DNA from 2 places in the Rhizobium sp. YAF28 genome. Region 1 is predicted to be linked to the other one. Evidence: predicted binding sites of a transcription regulator. Region 1 holds the regulator's gene; the other holds the start of a gene.
What was found. The regulator PhoB, encoded in region 1, activates phosphate uptake and scavenging genes when phosphate is short. The targets are predictions, from matches to a motif close to TGTCATNNANCTGTCAT.

Region 1 (4,400 bases):
CAATTCCAGCCGTCCGGAAGCCGCAGGTCTCGGCGTCGCCCTCATCGGCTCGCTCTACCTGATGCTGATCGTTCTCGTGCTTTCGCTGCCGATCGGCGTCGCTGCCTCGATTTACCTTGAGGAATTCGCGCCGAAGAACAAGCTGACGGACCTGATCGAGGTCAATATCAACAACCTCGCCGCCGTCCCGTCGATCGTCTACGGTCTGCTCGGCCTGTCGGTCTTCATCAACTTCGCCGGCCTGCCGCGTTCGGCACCGCTGGTCGGCGGCCTGGTGCTGACGCTGATGACGCTGCCGACGATCATCATCGCCACGCGTGCAGCGCTCCGTGCCGTGCCGCCGTCGATCCGCGCGGCTGCCCTCGGCCTCGGCGCCTCGAAGATGCAGATGGTGTTTCACCACGTGCTGCCGCTTGCAATGCCCGGCATCCTGACCGGCACGATCATCGGCCTTGCCCACGCACTCGGCGAAACTGCGCCGCTGCTGCTGATCGGCATGGTCGCCTTCGTCGCCCAGGCGCCGAGCAGTCCACTCGATCCCTCCACGGCGCTTCCGGTTCAGGTCTACATGTGGGCCAACGAAGCCGAGCGCGCATTCGTGGAAAGAACCTCGGGTGCCATTATCGTCCTGCTCCTGTTCCTGATCGTCATGAACATGGGAGCTATCCTCTTGCGTCGTCGCTTTGAGCGCCGCTGGTAAACGGAGTAGAGATCATGAACATGTTGACGGAAGCTGCAGTTGAGAAGGCGCTGGACCAGAAAATGAGCAACGTCCCGTATAAGATGATCGGACAGGATGTCTCCGTTTATTACGGCGAGAAGCGCGCGCTTTTCGATGTCAATCTGAACGTCCGCGAAAACACCGTGACCGCCCTGATCGGCCCGTCGGGCTGCGGCAAGTCCACCTTCCTGCGGTCGCTGAACCGCATGAACGACACGATCGATGGCTGCCGCGTCACCGGCAAGATCACGCTCGACAGCGACGATATCTACGATCCTGACATCGACGTCGTCGAACTCCGCGCCCGTGTCGGCATGGTGTTCCAGAAGCCGAATCCGTTCCCGAAAACAATCTATGAAAACGTCTCCTACGGACCGCGCATCCACGGCCTCGCCAAATCCAAGGCCGACCTGGACCAGATCGTCGAGACGAGCCTGCAGCGCGCCGGCCTCTGGAATGAGGTCAAGGATCGCGTGCATGAATCCGGCACCGGCCTTTCCGGCGGTCAGCAGCAGCGTCTGTGCATCGCACGCGCCGTTGCCGTCAGCCCGGAAGTCATCCTGATGGACGAGCCCTGCTCGGCGCTCGACCCGATCGCGACTGCCAAGGTCGAAGAGCTGATCCATGAGCTGCGTGAAAACTACACCATCGTCATCGTGACGCATTCCATGCAGCAGGCCGCGCGCGTATCACAGCGTACGGCCATGTTCCACCTCGGCAACCTGGTCGAGGAAAACGACACCGACAAGATGTTCACCAATCCCGACGATCCGCGCACCCAGGACTATATCATGGGCCGGTTCGGCTGATTTTGGCGATGTGAAGCCTTCCCGATTTTCGAGGACAAAGCCCCATGGCATCGACACATATTTTTTCCGCTTACGATGACGATCTGAAATTCCTGTCCCGGCGCATTTCCGAGATGGGTGGTCTTGCCGAACAGATGGTCGGCGAGGCCGTCCGTGCGCTGGTCAACGGCGACACTGCGCTCGCCCAGAAGGTCATTTCCGACGACGTGATCCTTGATCACGCGGAACGCGAAATCAACGACAAGGCGATCGTCACGATCGCCCGTCGCCAGCCGATGGCCTCCGACCTTCGCGAGATCATGGGTTCGATCCGCATCGCCGCCGACCTCGAGCGTGTCGGCGACCTCGGCAAGAACACCGCAAAGCGCGTCATCGCCGTCCAGAGCACCGGCGTTCCGCGCAAGCTCGCCCGCGGTCTCGAGCATCTCTCCGAACTGGCGCTCGTCCAGCTCAAGGAAGTGCTCGACGTCTATACGACGCGTTCTGCGGACAAGGCCAAGTCCATCCGCGAGCGCGACGACGAGATCGACGCGATGTACACCTCGCTGTTCCGCGAACTCCTCACCTACATGATGGAAGATCCGCGCAACATCACGAGCTGCACGCATCTTCTCTTCTGCGCCAAGAACATCGAGCGCATCGGCGACCATGCGACCAACATCGCTGAGACGATCTATTACATGGCAACCGGCGCCCAGCCGGAGGGTGAGCGTCCGAAGGACGACAGCTCCAATACCGTCGGTGCGGTGACGGAGTAATCCGGACCTGCCAATTGCGTGCGCGCCCTGCGCTGGGGCGCGCAAAGGTCGCAGCCAATTCCAAGTTTCTGCATGGTCCGTTGCTTAAATCACCCCCGGTTTAAGGATCATGCATTAGGAGACTGACACGCATGATCCCAAGAGTTGCAGTTGTTGAAGATGAAGAGGCGCTGAGTGTGCTTCTCCGCTACAACCTCGAGGCTGAAGGTTTCGAGGTGGATACGATCCTCCGTGGCGACGAGGCCGAAATCCGGCTTCAGGAGCGCACGCCGGACCTGCTCATCCTTGACTGGATGCTGCCGGGCGTTTCCGGCATCGAACTCTGCCGCCGGCTGCGCATGCGGCCGGAGACCGAGCGCCTGCCGATCATCATGCTGACGGCACGCGGCGAAGAGAGCGAACGCGTTCGCGGTCTCTCGACCGGCGCGGACGACTATGTCGTCAAGCCCTTCTCCACGCCGGAACTCGTTGCCCGCGTCAAGGCGATGCTGCGACGCGCCCGTCCGGAGGTTCTCTCCACCGTTCTGAAGTGTGGTGATATCGAGCTCGATCGCGAAACCCATCGCGTTCATCGCAAGAGCCGCGAAGTGCGCCTCGGCCCGACCGAATTCCGCCTGCTCGAATTCCTGATGTCGTCGCCGGGCAGGGTCTTCTCCCGCTCGCAGCTTCTGGATGGCGTCTGGGGCCACGATATCTACGTGGACGAACGTACCGTCGACGTCCATGTCGGGCGCCTGCGTAAGGCGCTGAACTTCTCCAACATGCAGGATGTCATCCGCACCGTCCGCGGCGCGGGATATTCCATGGAAGCCTGATCCGAGTGATCGGAGGTCCAGACGGGTCGCTCGCTTGCCGGGCGGCCCGTTTGCTTATCTGGTGTCCTTCTGAAGAAACAGCGATGGGTAGGCCCGCCCTGTCCGTCGAGCTTGAAGCGACCTGTCTCGGCGAAGCACAGCTTCTTCTGGAAGCCGACACTAGGCGCCGAAAGCGAACTTCAAGAGGGTTTGCTTTCTACAGACGAATGCGTGCAAGAACTCGATCAAGAGCCTTTTGCAGAGCCACAGCGCCACCGAAATCGCGAAAGTCTTCGAGCACCTGTTCATTCAATCCGCCCTTGGTCGAATGCTCGCCGATGAGTTCATCAAAACTCGCGACAGGTTTCGAACGGGCAGCATGGGCGAGGCCGGAAAACAATTGACGGAGGTAGGCGTCGCCAGCCGTTCTCGAAAGCCCTTGGCTCTGCAGCCAGGTCGACGTCGCGTCCAGGATGCCGAAATAGGTGGCCATCAGGCAGCTCGCCACCGCGAGAAGTTCGAACTCAGGTCTGTTTTCAACCTGGATCGCCGTTCCGAGCGCCGAAAAGAGGGCGTGGGAAACCTCGTCGGGCGGGTAGATCGCAGTCGCGCCCTGAAGATCTGCGATGAACGGAAGTGGAATTGCCAGGCTCAGGCGAACTGGCTGATCGATCCACGCCAGCAGTTGATCCATTGGCGTGGCCGCGACGAAGCTGATGACATGGTGGCCCGGCCGAAATCGGAGCGAGCGGATGACCTCCTCGGCAATTTGCGGCCTCACCGCCACAAATACGAGATCGGATCGGTCGAGAACATCCTGGTTCCCCAAAGCGATCGACACATTCCGGTTTGCCGCCGCAAGGCGGGCGGCGACGCTTGCGCTGCGCGGTGACAGCACGATCGGTGTGTCGCGAAACGCTGTCTTGCCCAATCCGGTGACGACGGCCTCGGTAATCGTGCCCGTCCCGACGAACCCCATTGTCATCCGCTTTGGATCGATCTCCATTGGCACCCCTGACCGACTGTTTGCGCCGTGCTACTCCACGAGAATACCGCATCTGCATCAGAAAATCGCGTTACAGCGCCATGACCACCGTTCCATGCCAGCCTGGGGCTGAAACACATCGGTGGTGTTGGCCACGTAACTTCGCATTGTCAGGCATGGTGAACGACCGGCAGAGATCGGCCTCCGGCAGATAGTCGTGGTCAGGAGCGGTTTTCCAGTCCTCCTGTGCCGGCTAAAAAAATCACCCCTCCGCGCATAGGCGAGGAGGGGTGATGGTACGTTGCGTCTGTTGGAAGATCGCGGGTCAGGCGA
Region 2 (4,400 bases), on a different contig from region 1:
GGCAAGGTCAGACATATCGGTCTGTCGGAAGCCCGCGCTGACACAATCCGCCGGGCACATGCCGTGCATCCCATTACCGCCGTTCAAAGCGAATATTCGCCCTGGTCACGCGATCCGGAAGGCGGCGTGTTGCAGACGCTTCGTGAACTCGGGATTGGGCTCGTGGCCTATTCGCCGCTCGGACGCGGCTTCCTGTCCGGCGCGATCAAGTCCGTCGATGAACTCACGCCCGATGACTACAGGCGGACCTCGCCGTGGTTCATGGGTGAAAATTTCAAGCGCAATCTCGAGCTCGTCGCCCTGTTCGAAGAGATTGCGCGCCGCAAGGGCGCAACACCGGCGCAACTGGCTCTCGCCTGGGTGATGGTTCAGGGCGAAAATATCGTGCCCATTCCCGGCACCCGCCGCCGCGCGCGACTGGACGAGAATCTTGGAGCGGCTGGCGTTGATCTTACACCACAGGATCTCGAGGAAATCGCCAGGGCCCTGCCCCGCGCCGTCGGAGATCGCTACGGCGAAATCGGCATGCGGGCGCTCAACGGATAAACATCCGGAAGTCGAAGTCTTCTCCCCAACCTGTGGGGAGAAGACATAGCGTTGTCGCGACGATCAGCGCGACAGATCAAGCGCTGCCGTCAGGTTGCCCATCGGCGCCTCGCTGTTCAGCGCCAACGCCTTATCGCGGGCGAGCAGGCCCGGCAGCACCGGCAGGTCGTAACGGGCGGTGATCAGGCGCAGGATCGAAGTCGTATCATACTGGGTGTGATCGACCATGCCGCCCTTGGCGTAGGGCGAGATGATGAAGGCCGGTATGCGGTTGCCCGGGCCCCAGCGGTCGGCCTTCGGCGGAGCGACGTGATCCCAGAAACCGCCGTTTTCGTCATAGGTGACGATGACCAGCATGTGCTCCCATTGCGGGCTCTTTTCGAGATGCGAGACCAGATCGGCGAGGTGCTGGTCGCCGCTCGAAACATCGGCGTAACCGCCATGTTCGTTGAGGTTGCCCTGCGGCTTGTAGAAGGAAACGGCCGGCAGCTTGCCGTCGTCGATATCCTTGATAAAGGCTTCGCCGCCTAGGCCGCCGTCCTTCAGGTGCTCGGCGCGGGCGGCCGTGCCCGGCGCATAGTTGGCGAAGTAGTTGAAGGGCTGGTGGTGGAACTGGAAGTTGGGCACCGGCGTGGCATTCTTGCCATCGAGTGCTGCCTGCCAAGCGCCGCTATACCATGCCCAGGTGACGCCCTTCAGCGACAGCAGGTCGCCGATGGTAATCTCGTGCTGCGGTGGCAGGGTGTTCGGCTGCGAGGGATCGGCATAGGCTGCATCGCCGTCCTTGGCCGGGGCGTTGGCGCTCGGCTGATAAGGCGGCTGCATGGTGTTGACCGCGTAGAAATCCGGTGTGAGGTTGCCGTCGGAGACGAATTTCGGAGCACCTTCGAGGGCGGATTTCGGTCCGTTGTCGGCAACGGTCAGCGAAATGCCGTCGGCATCGACCTTGGCGATCGTCGGCTTGGCCGGGCTCTTGTCGGCATCCGTATAATAGGGCGCGCAGGCGCAGATCAGCTGGAAGTGGTTGAAGAAAGAGCCGCCGAAACCGCCCTGGAAGAAATTGTCGGCAAGGACGTATTTCTTGGCGACCTGCCACATGGGCAGGATCGAGCCGTCATAATGGCCCATGACGAGGCCACCGGAATCGGCCCAGGCGACGAACTTATCGTTCTTGCCGCCGTCGATCTGCATCTGCTCCTGATAAAAACGATGCCAGAGGTCGCGGGTGATGACGTTTGTCGTCTGGGCAAAACCCTTGGGATCGTCGATCGAGAAGACGGCGTTGGCGAGGTGAGCGGACTGGGCCTCGGTGATGGCGGGCGTGACACCCTTGGCGGTCAGGCCGCCCCAGGAAGGCGGCAGTTCGGCGAGCGGCGCGCCGTCGCGATCAAGCTGCCGTGCCTGGCTTTCGCTTGCATTGGCAAGGCCGTTGGCGCCCGGAAAGCTGCCATAGAGGTTATCGAAACTGCGGTTTTCAGCGTAGATGACGACGATATTCTGGATCTTGTCCATACCGGCGGGTGCTGCATAGGCGGCCGCGGCTGATACCAGCGGCAGCATGGCCGAGCCGGCCAGCGAAAGATTGCGGAGGAGATTCAGTCTGGTCATGGCGGGATACCTCATGGCTAAGGGGGCGTGGCTAGAGGGGCGCCGGGCGGACGTGGAATGGCCAAGCGCAGGCGAGACGCTATTCCCGCCATCTATCAACTTTGTGACATCGGACGGGTTGCGGCTGCGGCCGGTACGCGCGCGTCATCAATCTGTTGCAGTCAGGTTCGATCATGAGGGCCCACAATGTTAACCCATTGGAATCCCTGACATGGCGACGAAGATTATCTGGCTCCTCCGGTCTGGCTTGGCGCTCGGTTTGGCAGCGACAGCGCTCGATTTTGCCATTCTGCCCCTGCGGCAAAGCAGCGCGGCCGTTGCCGGCGGTGTGCATCCCGGCCCCATGTCACGGGCGCAAGCCTATGTCCGCGCCGAAGCGCTGACGGAACTCGGCCGCAAGATGTTCTCCGACACGTCGCTTTCCGCCTCCGGCGTGCAGGCCTGCGCCTCCTGCCACGATCCGCATCACGGCTTCGCCCCGTCTTCCGCGACGCCGATCGAAATGGGCGGGCCGGATATGGACCAGCCGGGACTGCGCGCCGTGCCAACCTTGCGCTACCTGCAGGCGATACCCTCGTTCACAGAGCATTTCTACGATTCCGAAGACGAAGGCGACGAGAGCGTCGACAACGGGCCAACAGGTGGCCTGACCTGGGACGGGCGCGTGGACCACGGTTACGATCAGGCGAAGATCCCCCTGCTTTCGCCTTTCGAAATGGGCAACAAGGATGAGGCCCAGGTCGTCGCCTCGCTCGGCAAGGCGGTCTATGCGGAGGATTTCCGGGAGATTTTCGGCCAGGACATATTCGGTAATGCCAAGGATGCTTTCCAGGGTGCGGTCGAGGCTCTCAGCACCTTCGAGCAGAGCGGCGCGGATTTCTACCCCTACACCAGCCGCTATGACGCCTTCCTTGCCGGCAAGGGGACACTGACTGCGCAGGAGATGCATGGGCGTGAACTCTTCGAGGATCCGGCCAAGGGAAACTGTTCGAGCTGTCATTTGAGCGAGCCCGCCAACGACGGCGAGCCGCCGCAATTTTCCGACTTCGGCTTCCTCGGGCTGGCGGTGCCGCGCAACATGGCGATCCCCGCCAACAGCGACCCTGATTATCACGATCTCGGCCTCTGCGGCCCTCAGCGTGCCGACTTCAGGAACCGGCCGGACTATTGCGGCTTGTTCCGCACGCCGACGTTGCGCAATGTGGCGCTGAAGAAGAGCTTCTTCCACAATGGCTACTTCCATTCGCTGCGTGACGTCGTCTCCTTCTACGCTACGCGCGACAGCGATCCCGGCCGCTGGTATCCGAAGAATGCCGATGGCACGATCCGCAAATATGACGATGTTCCGCAGGTCTATTGGGACAATCTCAATCAGGACCCGCCCTTCGGCCGCAAGCCCGGCGACCCGCCGGCGCTGACGGAATCGGAAATCGACGACATCGTCGCCTTCTTGGGCACGCTGACAGATGCGGACCAACTGCCCGGCCCGACGCAGCAGGCGGCGCATTAATTCAAAAGAAAAGGCCGGAGCAATGCCCCGGCCTTTATTCATTGGTGCTGCAAGTAATCAGGCAACCGTGACCGGAACTTCGGTCGAGGTACGCATGGCGTGGCTGTAAGGGCAGACGATGTGGGCCGCCGCAGCGAGCTTTTCAGCGGTTTCGCGGTCGACGCCCGGGATGTTGACGGTCAGGGCTACTTCGATACCGAAGCCGCCGCCATCCTCACGCGGGCCGATGCCGACGGTTGCGGAGACAGTGGTTTCCTCGGGAATCTTGACCTTTTCCTTGCCGGCCACAAATTTCAAAGCACCGAGGAAGCAGGCCGAATAACCGGCCGCAAAGAGCTGTTCGGGATTGGTGCCCGTTGCGCCGTCGCCGCCGAGTTCCTTCGGCACGGTCAGCGTGACGTCGAGAACACCGTTTTCGGAAACGGCTCGGCCTGCGCGGCCACCGGTGGCGGAAGCTTTGGTCGTATAGAGAATAGGCATAACAATCTCCTGTGGTTGGCCCCGTTCGTTCGGGTTGAGTTTTTAATAACGCCCAATTAAATTGTACGCAAGTGAATTTTGCAAATTGCATTCGGAATTTGAAAAGAGGACAATGAAGACCTCTAGGGATGGCAGAGATGAAAGCGAGACCTGCGAAAGTGATGGAAATACCGGAAGAGGAAAAGCGGCTGGAGAAGCAGCTCTGTTTCGCGGTCTACGCGACAGCGCATGCCTTTACCCGCGCCTATAAGCCCAT

Region 2: AB4Z13_RS05080 (acid phosphatase) is a predicted target of PhoB. The motif match lies at 2,297-2,313, and genes of this name have one in related genera.

The regions. Positions count from the first base shown of each region.
Region 1 covers NZ_JBFRCX010000004.1:326,735-331,134, forward strand. The annotation lists gene pstA (phosphate ABC transporter permease PstA) at 1-700, shown strand, start outside; gene pstB (phosphate ABC transporter ATP-binding protein PstB) at 715-1,530, shown strand; gene phoU (phosphate signaling complex protein PhoU) at 1,575-2,288, shown strand; gene phoB (phosphate regulon transcriptional regulator PhoB) at 2,420-3,103, shown strand; gene AB4Z13_RS11665 (pyrroline-5-carboxylate reductase) at 3,300-4,088, opposite strand; gene AB4Z13_RS11670 (GcrA family cell cycle regulator) at 4,393-4,400, opposite strand, start outside.
Region 2 covers NZ_JBFRCX010000002.1:164,790-169,189, reverse strand. The annotation lists gene AB4Z13_RS05085 (aldo/keto reductase) at 1-546, shown strand, start outside; gene AB4Z13_RS05080 (acid phosphatase) at 610-2,154, opposite strand; gene AB4Z13_RS05075 (cytochrome-c peroxidase) at 2,366-3,664, shown strand; gene AB4Z13_RS05070 (organic hydroperoxide resistance protein) at 3,722-4,144, opposite strand; gene AB4Z13_RS05065 (MarR family winged helix-turn-helix transcriptional regulator) at 4,273-4,400, shown strand, end outside.